2 regions of the Arthrobacter sp. efr-133-R2A-63 genome follow, and region 1 is predicted to be linked to the other one. Evidence: predicted binding sites of a transcription regulator. Region 1 holds the regulator's gene; the other holds the start of a gene.
What was found. The regulator HspR, encoded in region 1, represses chaperone genes until heat shock. The targets are predictions, from matches to a motif close to AAGTTGAGTCNNNNNGACTCAACTT.

Region 1 (5,888 bases):
AGAGCACTCACCGTCCAACAACGAGGGCAACGAGCAGCACAAGCCGGTCATTCGGGACAACCGCAAGGTTGACCCGGAGACCGGGGCCGCCCGCCACACCCAAGGATCGGCAGCTGAATCCAACGCCGCTGCCGCCGAGGGCGACGCCCTGTCCCAGGCTGAGGAAATCCTCAACGGCGTGGAGGTTCCGGCTGAAGAGTCGGTAGCCCCCGGAGCCGCTGCAGAAGCAGCGGCCGCGGAACTCCGCAACGACCTCCTGCGCCTGCAGGCCGAGTACGTCAACTACCGCAAGCGCGTCGAACGCGACCGCGCCGTCGCAGGGGAAATGGCCGTCATCGGCGTCCTGAACTCCCTGCTGCCGGTGCTGGACGACGTCGACGCCGCCCGCCAGCACGGCGACCTCGTGGACGGCCCGTTCGCAGCGATCGCCGCCAAGCTGGAGAATGCGCTGAAGACGTACGGCCTGGAACGCATCGCGGAAACCGGAGTCGAATTCGACCCCACGATCCACGAAGCACTCATCCAGCAGCCGGGCGAGGACATCGAAGTAGACACGGTCAGCCAAGTGCTGCGCTCCGGCTACAAGTCGGGCGAGCGCGTGCTGCGTGCGGCACAGGTGATTGTGGCTGTGCCGGCGTAGGGTTTCGCCTCACCGTGCCTTCGCGGATGAGGGGGAGCATCGCGAAACGAGACAAGGGGCCCCGCCCCTTCGCCGGGTGGCCCAGGATCTGCGATCCTTGGTCACCCGGCTTCGGCAGCGGATATTGGCCTTCCCAACACTCGCAAGCTCGTGTCGGGGCCCTCGGCCAGATCCTTAGATGCCACTCCCGGGCCCCTTGCCTCGCTCCGCTCAGACGGTCGTCTCACCTAAGGTGGGATAAGCGCAGCGCACGCAACTTAACCAGAAACGAAAGAGAGTAGCCGAGTGGCCAGCCAGGACTGGGTTGAGAAGGATTTTTACGCCATCCTTGGTGTCGCCAAGGACGCCTCTGACGCTGACATCAAGAAGGCGTACCGCAAGCTTGCGCGGAAGTACCATCCGGATACCAATTCCGGGGATGCTGCTGCGGAGAAGAAGTTCAAGGACATCTCAGAGGCCTATTCGGTCCTCTCGGATGCCGAGGAGCGCCAGCAGTACGATGCCATTCGCGCCATGGGCGGTGCACGCTTCGCTCCGGGCGCAGCTCGCGGCGGGCCGGCCAATGGCGGCTTCGAGGACCTGTTCGGCGGGCTTTTCGGCGGCGGCGGACGCCAGCCTGGCGGTGCCGGCGGCATCCCTCCCGAGTTCGCTGACCTGTTCGGCGGCGGCTTCGGTGGTGGGCAGACCGGCTTCCAGCGCGCCCCGCAAAAGGGCAGCGACCGCACGGCGTCCACCTCGATTTCCTTTGCCGGATCCATTCATGGCACCACGGTGAGCCTGCGCGAAAGCAACGGCAACGTCATCGACGTGAAGATTCCCGCGGGCATCAGGGACGGCCAGAAGGTCCGCCAGCGGGGCAAGGGCAACCCCGGGGCGGCCGGCAACGGGGACCTCATCATCACGGTGAACGTCAAGCCCCACGATTTCTTCAACCGCGACGGCGACAACATCCGCATCCACGTCCCGGTCACCTTCGCTGAGGCGGCTCTGGGTTCCAACATCCACGTGCCAACGCTCGACGGCGACACGGTCACCGTCCGCGTCCCGGCGGGCACGCCTTCCGGGCGCACGCTCCGGGTCAAGGGCCGCGGCGTCAAGACGTCGAAGGGCACCGGGGACCTGTTGGTGACAATCGACGTCTCCGTACCGCAGAACCTCAACAAGCAGGCCGAGGAGGCCGTCAAGGCGTTTGCCGCGGCCACTGCCGACGCCGACCCCCGCCACGACCTGGCCTCCAGGGCCCGCTTGTAGCGGCAGAACACAATGGGAGGGGACGCAGGCATGGGCATCGACATCAACCAGCCGATCTTCGTCATCTCCGTCGCGGCCGAACTGGCTGACATGCACCCGCAGACCTTGCGCCAGTACGACCGCCTCGGCATCGTGTCGCCGAGCCGTGCCCCGGGCAAGTCCCGACGATACTCCCAACGCGACATCGACCGCTTGCGCGAGGTCCAGCGGCTCTCCCACGAAGGCGTGTCCCTCGAGGGCATCAAGCGCATCCTCGAACTCGAAAACCAGGTGGCCGCGCTGCAATTCCGCGTTGCTGAACTGAGCGAGGAACTGCAACGCAGGCGCAGCCCGATGGAGGCCCGCGTTTTCGCGGCGGGAGCAGCCGGCGACGTCGTCAGCCTGGCCCGCGGGCAGCGCCCCCGGGCGCGGTCCCAGGCAATCGTGGTGTGGAGACCGCGGACGGGGGAGTAGTCCCTAGGCCTGCGAGAGGGAAGCCAGCAGCACCGGCCCTTCCTGGCCGGCCCACGTGCCCCGCAGGACAGCCGAATTTTCCGGACCCGGTGTCCCCGGAACGAGGACACGGTTCACCTGCACGGTGAGTTGACCGGCGTCGATACTGGTGATGCCGTCTTCGGTGATCGGGGCCGCCGGGCTCAGCGCAGGCACTTCGCTACCGGGGGTACCGCTGCCCTTGACCTCGACGGAACTCTTGCGAGGCTCCAGCACGCCGTCCATATCCACGAACTGTTCGGCCTCCCGCTGACCAGTGACGATGACGGTGGCCAGGGCAGCGACGTAGACGGGATCGGCGCAGGCGTCGTACACCCACCGCGTGCCCAAAACGGAGTGTTCCATGGTGCCGAGGAACGAGTCCTTTGCCCCGGGCAATTCCGAACCCCGGTAGCTCAGGGGAACCTGGTAGATCTTGCCGCCGTGGGAGACCAAGTGGGTCTCGAGGCCGACTTCGCCGTCCGGATCATCGAAGCGGTATGCGCCGAGCAGCTCGGGCGGTGCGGAGCCGTCCTTGGTGAACCACGGCTGGACGGGCAAGTACTTTTCGATGAGCTCACGTTTGCTGGGACTCAGGGTTGCTTGATGGATGATAGCCATGCGGTCCAGCCTAGTTGGCCAGTGCGGGCGCGGAGACTGCTCTCGGGGTCCAACGCAGGTGCGTGTTGTCGGCGTCGGACTCGCGCTCTTTCAAGAGTGAAAGCCTGGGCCTAACGGCATCCGTGCGGGAGCTCGGCGGTTTGCGTCGCCCCGCCCGGAACTGCGGCACCCACTGCGCCCCGGGGCCTTGGTATTCCTGCTCGGCTGCGGCGTGGAGCGTCCACTGGGGGTCGAACAGGTGCGTCCTGCCCAGTGCCACGAGGTCGGCCCGCCCGGCAAGAAGGACGGAGTTGACGTCGTCGTAGCTGGAGATGGCACCGACGGCGATGACGGCTGCTCCGGCGGGTGCGGCGACCTCCTGGCGGATGCGGTCGGCGAAAGGCGTCTGGTAGCTGCGGCCGAAAGCCGGTTGTTCTTCCTTGGCGACCTGGCCGGTGGAGACGTCGATGCCCGCGGCGCCATGGGCTACGAATGCCCGCGCGATGTCGAGCGAGTCGTCTGAGGTGTTGCCGCCTTCGATCCAGTCCGTCGCGGAGATGCGTACCGTCACAGGCTTGCTGGCAGGCCACGCCGCACGGACGGCGTCGAACACTTCCAGGGGGAACCGCAGGCGGTTCTCCAAGCTGCCGCCGTACGCGTCCGTCCTGCGGTTGGACACGGGTGAGAGGAACGAGGAAAGCAGGTAGCCGTGGGCGGCATGGACCTCGAGGAGGTCGAAGCCTGCCTCTTCGGCACGGAGGGTCGCGGCGACGAACTCAGCCTTGATGGCGGCCATTCCTGCGTGGTCGAGTTCCACAGGCGTCTGGTTGCCGGGACCGTATGGCAGGGCCGTCGGTCCAACAGCCTGCCAGTTGCCGGATGCGAGCGGTTCGTCGATGCCTTCCCACATGAGCTTGGTGGAGCCCTTGCGGCCGGAATGACCCAGCTGCGCACCGATCTTGGCCGTCGAACGCGCATGGACGAAGTCCACGATTTCCTTCCAGCTGTCTCGCTGTGTGTCCGTGTACAGGCCGGTGCAGCCGGGGGTGATCCGCCCGGTCTCGGAAACACACACCATTTCTGTCATGACCAACCCGGCGCCGCCGAGTGCCTTGGAACCGAGGTGTACTTTGTGGAAGTCGCCCGGGACGCCATCCACCGCGGAGTACATGTCCATCGGAGAGACCACAATGCGGTTCTTGAGCTCCAGTCCGCCGATCCGGAACGGTTGGAACATGGCCGGGGCAGTCTCCGTCAGTCCTTGGGACTCGGCGAAGTTGCGGTCTACGGCGTCGGCGAATTCCGGGTCGCGCAGGCGCAGGTTTTCCTGTGTGATGCGGCGGCTCCGGGTGAGGAGGTTGAAAGCGAACTGCGTCGGGTCCTGCCCCTTGTATTGGGCGATCCGCTCGAACCATTCAAGCGAAGCCTGGGCGGCGCGCTGTGTGGATGCGACAACGGGACGACGCTCCGTTTCATAGGCAGACAACGCCGACTCCACATCCGGGTGCTCGTGCAGGCACGCGGCGAGTGCCAGGGAGTCCTCCATGGCCAGTTTCGTTCCGGAACCGATGGAGAAGTGTGCGGTATGAGCCGCATCGCCGAGCAACACCACATTGTTGTGGCGCCAGCTCTCGTTACGGACCGTGGTGAAGTTGATCCATTTGGAGTTGTTGGACAGGACCTCGTAGCCGTCCAGTTCTTCCGCGAAGATCGTGCGGATCTTGGCAATCGCCTTCTCGTCGGACACCCCTGGCGGGAAGACGTCGGTTGCGGTCTCGTCGAAGCCGGCTGCCCGCCACACGTCCTCGTGCATCTCGACAATGAACGTGGATCCTTCGTCGGAATACGGGTAGCCATGGATCTGCATGACGCCCCATTCTGTTTCCTTGACGAAGAACTTGAACGCCTCGAACACCTGGTCCGTACCGAGCCACATGAACTTGTTGGGCCGCAGATCGAGGGTCGGAGCGAAGGAGTCCGCGTACTTCGCGCGGATCTGGGAGTTGATGCCATCCGCTGCGAGGACCAGATCATAGTTGGCCTCAAGCTCTTCCACCGCCGGCGCAAGGGTCTGGAAACGCAGGTCGACGCCGAGCTCGGCACACCGGCGCTGAAGCAGTTCCAGCAGTTCCTTGCGACTCATGGCCGCAAAGCCCTGGCCGCCCACCGTCACCGTTTCGCCGCCGAAGTGGATGTCGATGTCGGACCAGCGGGCGAAGCGCCGGCTCATGTATTCGGCCACGGCGGGGTCGGCGTTGCCGATGCCGCCGAGAGTCTCATCGGAAAATACGACGCCGAAACCGAAAGTGTCGCTGGCGGCGTTGCGTTCCCAGAGGGTGATCTTGTGGGACGGGTCGAGTTGCTTCATCAATGCCGCGAAGTACAGGCCGCCGGGGCCGCCCCCTACGATTGCGATTTTCATGCTTTTGCTCCTTCGCAGGCCTGGCCCAAGCCTGCGCTGGCAAGCTGTTCGGGGTCGTCGTTGATGCGGTCGCGCAGCTTGAAATGCTGCAGCTTGCCGCTGGGGTTGCGGGGAAGTTCGTCGACGAACCGGATGTCCCGCGGGTACTTGTAGGGGGCGATCGTCCGTTTGACGAAGTCCTGTATTTCCTTGCGCTTCGCGTCATCGCCCCTGACGCCTTCGCGCAGGACGATGAATGCGCAGACGACGCTGCCGCGTGCTTCGTCGGGGCGGCCGATGACCGCGTTCTCCACTACGTCGGGGTGCAGGTCGATGGCGGTTTCCACTTCGGGGGCGCCGATGTTGTAGCCGGAGGAAACGATCATGTTGTCCGACCGGGACTGATACGTGAAGTACCCGTCCTCGTCTTTCGTGAAGGTATCGCCGGTGACGTTCCAGCCGTTGACCACGTAATTCGCTTGCCGTGGGTCGTCCAGGTAGCGGCATCCGGTGGGGCCGATGACG
Region 2 (5,888 bases), on a different contig from region 1:
TAATGGCGAGCCAGGTCAGCGCGAGAGTGAAGAGTGCCAGGATTCCAATGATCGCGAGCCAGGACAGCAGGCTTGCCGACGTGCGGAATCCCATCAGGAGGGCTACCAGCACGATGATCACGAGGGAGATACCGTTGGCCACCATGGAGGTCAGCACATGTGCCCATAGCACGGATGATCGTGCGATCGGCATGGAGTGGAACCGCTCGAAAATGCCGCTCTTCATGTCAGTGAACAAGCGAACGGCGGTGTACGCGATGCCCGATGCGATCGCGATCAGCATGATTCCCGGCAGCAAGTAATTGACGTAGTTCTCGGTGCCTGTCTTGATGGCTCCGCCGAACACGTAGACGAACAGCAGCATGAGGGCGATAGGCGTGATCGCGGTGGTGATGATGGTGTCCGCGCTGCGGAAGATGTGACGCATGGAGCGGCCCAGCAAGACGGCCGTGTCTCCGAAGAAGTGTGTGCTCATGACTGCTCCTTACTTGACGCGACCTTGCCCTCGTTCCCCACCAGCGCGAGGAAGATATCCTCCAGGGTGGGCTGCTTTTCGACGTACTCGACCTTCGCTGGCGGAAGTAGTTGCTTGAGCTCGGCGAGGGTGCCGTTCGCGATGATCCGCCCCTGATGAAGGATGGCGATCCGGTCCGCGAGTTGTTCAGCCTCATCGAGATACTGCGTGGTGAGCAGTACGGTGGTGCCCCGTTTCGCGAGCTCCTGGATTACCTGCCACACTTCGATGCGCGCCTCAGGGTCGAGCCCGGTGGTCGGCTCATCGAGGAAAATCACCTCGGGCTGCCCGATCAAGCTCATGGCGATGTCAAGGCGACGGCGCATGCCTCCTGAATACGCGGACACTTTGCGGGATGCTGCCTCCGAGAGATTGAAGCGCGCCAGAAGATCATCCGCCGCCTGGCCGGGATCCTTCAGGTGCCGCAACCTGGCAACGAGCACCAGGTTTTCCCGACCGGAGAGGATTTCATCGACTGCTGCGAATTGTCCGGTCAGGCTGATGGATTCCCGCACCCGCTCCGAGTGGGCCGCGACGTCGAATCCATTGACGCTGGCAGAACCGGCGTCCGGGCTCAGCAGTGTGGACAGAATTTTCACCATCGTGGTCTTTCCTGCTCCGTTGGAGCCAAGAAGGGCGAAGATGGTGCCCGGTTCCACGTCGAAGTCCACGCCGCGGAGCACGCGCAGTTCCTTGTAGGATTTTTCGATGGCACGCACGCGGATCGCGGGTTCGGGGGTGATGGGTGCGTTGGTCATGATTACCCCTCCTTCCCGTCGTCTCCGGCGGCGGCGTCGATGGCCTTGACCAGGCGTTCACGCTCTTTGTTGATCCACTGACCGCCCGTGTAGTTCCGCATGAACGTTTCGGCGAACTCCACAGGGTCGTCTCCGACGATCGCGCGGATCGGCGTTCCGTCCGCGGCGCTCTGTTCGAAGAGATCGGTGAGATCGCCGAGCATCCGCAGCAGGACATCTCCCTTGGTGATGGCCCCGAAATACATCAGGTACCGTTCCAGCGCGGTCGCCACCGCGCGATAGTCCGCCGGAAGCCGTTCCACGCGTGCCTTGTTTTGCCGATATTGCCTCTTCTGTTCGAGCGATCCCGTGAGCTGCTCGATCCACCCTGCGGCCATGTTCACTTTCCTCCCTTTCGGAGCTGTTCCAGTCGATCGGACAGGAAACTCCACGTATTCCAGAATTCGTCCAGTTCCTTCTCGCCCTGCTCGTTGAGCGAATAGACCTTGCGCGGCGGGCCCTTCTCGGACGGCCGCTTCTCGACATCAACAAGGCCCTTCTGCTCGATCCTGACGAGCAGCGCATACACGGTGCCCTCGGCGATCTCGGTGAAGCCCTGCCCCCGGAGCAGCGTCGTGATTTCGTACCCGTACGCGGGATTCCCGGTCAGGAGGGCGAGAACGATGCCCTCCAGGGTCCCTTTGAGCATCTCCGTCATCTGCTTGCCCATTGGACTCCTCCCTTCACTACTTAGTGTTACTAGCTACCAGTACATAGTAGCGCTAAGTAGTGGAACCGCAAGCCCTTGCCGAACATTCATAAGCGGACTCAAGGACGCCGGAACGCGCCGTCCCTCAACAGGGCCACGGTGGTCCCGGCGTCGAGTTCTGCTGCGATCTCGACGTCGTCCGCGTACCCTGCGCCGATCAACTCGCGGCCGCTGGAGCAGCCTCGAAGAACGTCATGGAGCCTGGGTTCGGCAGCGTTGTAGACCGCCATCGCGGCCTCGGCCTCCGGAGCGAAGCCTTGCCTTCCGTCTTCCGGTGTGAAGCCGCCTCGCCCTGCGGCAGCGAGCCCGGCAATGAAGGCGCCTGCCCCGATCTGATCCTCCACGGCGGGCCGGAGCGAACGGCTGGGCCAGAGCTCGCCGGCCGCGATCACCGCCACCACCGCATCCGGGGGCAGTTCGGATGCCACCCAATCCGCGGTGGCCGCTGCGTTGCGAAGTGAGACGGCTGCGATGAGCGGGATTTCCCGGGCGAGACCATATGCGATGGAAGACCCGTTGGGTGAAGGCAGGACGACCCGGCTCAAGCTCCGCGCGTCCCGCAGGCTCGACGGCGAGAGGCTCAGTCCACCGCCGCCTCGCGGACCAGCCAGCTGGGCATCGTGGTGGGCGGCGAAATCTTCGGCCCCGGCGTCCTTCCACGGGTACGGGAACACCACGGCACCACGATCGACGGCGACGCTGACACAGGTGGTGAAGGAAAGGATGTCAACCACGACGGCGAGGTCCGCCCCAGACGCAATGGAACGGGCGCCGTCGAGCCCCCACTCAAACCTCACGGTGAACGGAAGCTGCCGATGCACCGTCCCCGCCATGGTCATGACAGTTCGGCCTCCAGGTTGCGGCGGGCGGCGTCCAGCCACAGGCTCTTCGCTCGTTCGCTGTGGAAGAGCGGGTCCAAAGCAAGCAGTTGGCGGACGACGGCGGCCCTGCCTGCGGCGAAGTCGCCATCGCTGACGTGGGCGTAGTCCTCGCGGACGGCGGCCAGGTAGCGGGCGTACGCCGCGGGTTCGGCGCCGAGGATGGACAGATCGGCGTCGCACAAGAGGGCGCCGGCGTGGTCTCCCGGTTCGGGGCTGTGGGTGGAGGTCAGCCGGACCAGCCGGGCAACGTCGTCGATCACTGGCACGGGAAGGCCCGCAACGGCCAAGCGGTCCTCGGCCAGCCTGGCTGATTGCTCTTCGTCCTGCCCGGCGATTCCCTCGTAGACGGCGTCGTGGAACCAGGCGGCCAAAGTCACCGAGTGCGCAGGCGCTGTGGGTTCGCTGAGGAGGTCAAGGGCTTCCAGGACCGCCAGCAAATGCGTGCGGCTGTGGTACTTCCGATGGTCCTCGCCCCAGCGTTCGAGGAGCTCAAAACCCAGCTCCTCATGCCCCGGAAGCGTCGAATTCCAGCGCTCAAGCAAGGGCACGGTGAGCGCCTTGCTGCGTTGGCGGGCAGGAATCCGCAAGCCGCTCGCGATCAGTTTCCGCACAAGAATGCGCGCCTCCACGGGAATGGCGCCTGCGGACAGGAGATCCTGGTAGCGGCGTTCCGGGACGTCGTAATGGTCGCCGTCAAAGGCGCGCTCCGGAATCCCCGCTGCGTCGGCGAAGGCATGCAGTTCCTCGAGTGACGTGTCCGAGACGAGGTGCGAAAACACGGTCCCGTGCGCGGGCCACAGAGGCGGATCAACGTAGACAGCCATGGCCGGCGCCTGGGAACTAGGAGTTTTTCCGGGTGGCTACCGCCGAGAGCGCGGCCAGGCCCTTTTCGAAGTCGCCGCCCACCATCTTTTCCATGTTCATGAACAGGGCGAAGATTTTGCCGAGGCCTTTGTTCTCGCCGGCCATTGTCCAGGTGACGCGGGTGCCGTCCCCTTCGGGCACGAACGTGAACCCCGTGGGGTTGACGGCCTTCATTGGCTTGGTGAATTCGAGGCGGATGTCGATCTTGCCGGGCTCCTCCGAGCCAACGATTTCCATGGTCCCGGTGCCGGCCTTGTTGTTGCCGCTCCAGGCATACTTGGCCCCGACGCCCGATTCGTTGCCCGAGTAGCTGCGGCTCAGCTGGGGGTCGACAGCTTCCCACGGAGACCATTTGGTCCACTCGTGGAAGTTGTTGACGAAGGGAAAGATGTCCGAGGGCGCGGCGGGGATCAGCGCATCGCGAGTGACTGTGAAGGGTGCCATGTGCATATCGTACGGCGGCGAGGGTCGCCGCGCCGCAATAAGCGGGCGGGGCTATGGACAGGGGTTTCGCCGTCGGCAAACATGGAGCAGGAGGGATGATTCGTTAAAGTTGAGCATAGTAGACTCAACTTTGAGAAACAGTCGTCTTCCCGAGAGGAGCTCTTCCATGGACGTCAAATTCACCACCAAGAGCCAGGAGGCTCTTTCCGCCGCGGCCATGAACGCCTCCACCGCCGGAAATCCGCAACTGGAGCCAGCCCACCTGCTCAAAGCGCTCATGGACCAACGCGAGGGCGTTGCCGTGGCGCTTTTGCGCGCCACTGGTGCGGACCCGGATGCCGTGAGCGTACAGGCGAGTTCGGCCATCAAGGCCTTGCCGTCGTCGTCGGGCAGTTCCGTGCAGCAAGCGCAGCTTTCCCGTCCTTCCATGCAGGCGATCCAGGCCGCCCAGAACGAGGCCGAGAAACTCGGTGATTCCTTCGTATCCACTGAGCACCTCCTCTTGGGTCTCTCTGCCGGGAGCGACGCCGTAGGGAAGCTACTGCGCGACGCCGGCGCCTCCCACGAAGCGCTCCTCGCCGCCCTGCCGGGTGTCCGTGGCGACCGGAAAGTCACCTCGCAGGACCCGGAAAACACCTTCCAAGCGCTCGAGAAATACGGCACGGACCTCACGGCGGTCGCGCGCTCCGGCAAGCTGGATCCCGTGATCGGGCGGGACAGTGAAATCCGGCGGGTCGTCCAGGTCCTGAGCCGCCGCACCAAGAACAACCCCGTGCTGATCGGTGAACCCGGCGTCGGCAAGACCGCCGTCGTGGAAGGGCTCGCCCAGCGCATCGTGGCAGGTGACGTGCCGGAAAGCCTGCGGGGCAAGACCCTCATCGCCCTGGACCTCGCATCCATGGTGGCCGGCGCGAAGTACCGCGGTGAATTCGAGGAACGGCTCAAGGCCGTGCTGGAGGAGATCAAGAACTCCAACGGGCAGATCGTCACGTTCATCGACGAAATCCACACTGTGGTGGGAGCCGGTGCCACCGGTGAAAGCGCCATGGACGCAGGGAACATGCTCAAGCCCATGCTGGCCCGCGGCGAGCTGCGCCTCATCGGCGCCACCACGCTGGACGAGTACCGTGAGAATGTCGAGAAGGACCCCGCCCTGGAACGCCGCTTCCAGCAGGTTTACGTCGGCGAGCCGAGCGTCGAGGACACCATCGGCATCCTCCGCGGCCTCAAGGAACGCTACGAGGCCCACCACAAGGTAGCCATCGCGGACTCTGCCCTCGTGGCCGCGGCCACGCTCTCCAACCGCTACATCTCGGGCCGCCAGTTGCCGGACAAGGCGATCGACCTCGTGGACGAGGCCGCGTCCCGGCTGCGCATGGAAATCGACTCCGCTCCCGAGGAAATCGACCAGCTTCGCCGTGCCGTGGATCGTCTCACCATGGAGGAACTGGCCCTCGAGCGCGAGACCGATGCGGCCTCCATCGAACGCCTCGCTGCGCTCCGTGCGGACAAGGCGGACAAGAAGGAAGCCCTTGGGGCGCTGAATGCCCGCTGGGAAGCCGAGAAGGCCGGACTCAACCGTGTCGGCGACCTCAAGGCGAAAATCGACGAACTTCGTTCGGCCGCTGAAAAACACCAGCGTGAAGGCGACCTTGAGGCTGCCTCGCGCATTCTCTACG

Region 2: a site for HspR is predicted at 4,316-4,340, ahead of clpB (ATP-dependent chaperone ClpB). Genes of this name have one in related genera too.

Annotation. Positions count from the first base shown of each region.
Region 1 is NZ_JARVRG010000026.1:107,963-113,850, forward strand. It holds gene QRN45_RS15050 (nucleotide exchange factor GrpE) at 1-640, shown strand, start outside; gene QRN45_RS15055 (DnaJ C-terminal domain-containing protein) at 926-1,891, shown strand; gene QRN45_RS15060 (heat shock protein transcriptional repressor HspR) at 1,922-2,344, shown strand; gene QRN45_RS15065 (CG0192-related protein) at 2,348-2,983, opposite strand; gene QRN45_RS15070 (bifunctional salicylyl-CoA 5-hydroxylase/oxidoreductase) at 2,994-5,384, opposite strand; gene QRN45_RS15075 (AMP-binding protein) at 5,381-5,888, opposite strand, start outside.
Region 2 is NZ_JARVRG010000022.1:24,759-30,646, forward strand. It holds gene QRN45_RS12045 (ABC transporter permease) at 1-475, opposite strand, end outside; gene QRN45_RS12050 (ABC transporter ATP-binding protein) at 472-1,272, opposite strand; gene QRN45_RS12055 (DUF1048 domain-containing protein) at 1,275-1,649, opposite strand; gene QRN45_RS12060 (PadR family transcriptional regulator) at 1,652-1,981, opposite strand; gene QRN45_RS12065 (2-phosphosulfolactate phosphatase) at 2,080-2,859, opposite strand; gene QRN45_RS12070 (DUF4031 domain-containing protein) at 2,856-3,725, opposite strand; gene QRN45_RS12075 (SRPBCC family protein) at 3,742-4,209, opposite strand; gene clpB (ATP-dependent chaperone ClpB) at 4,376-5,888, shown strand, end outside.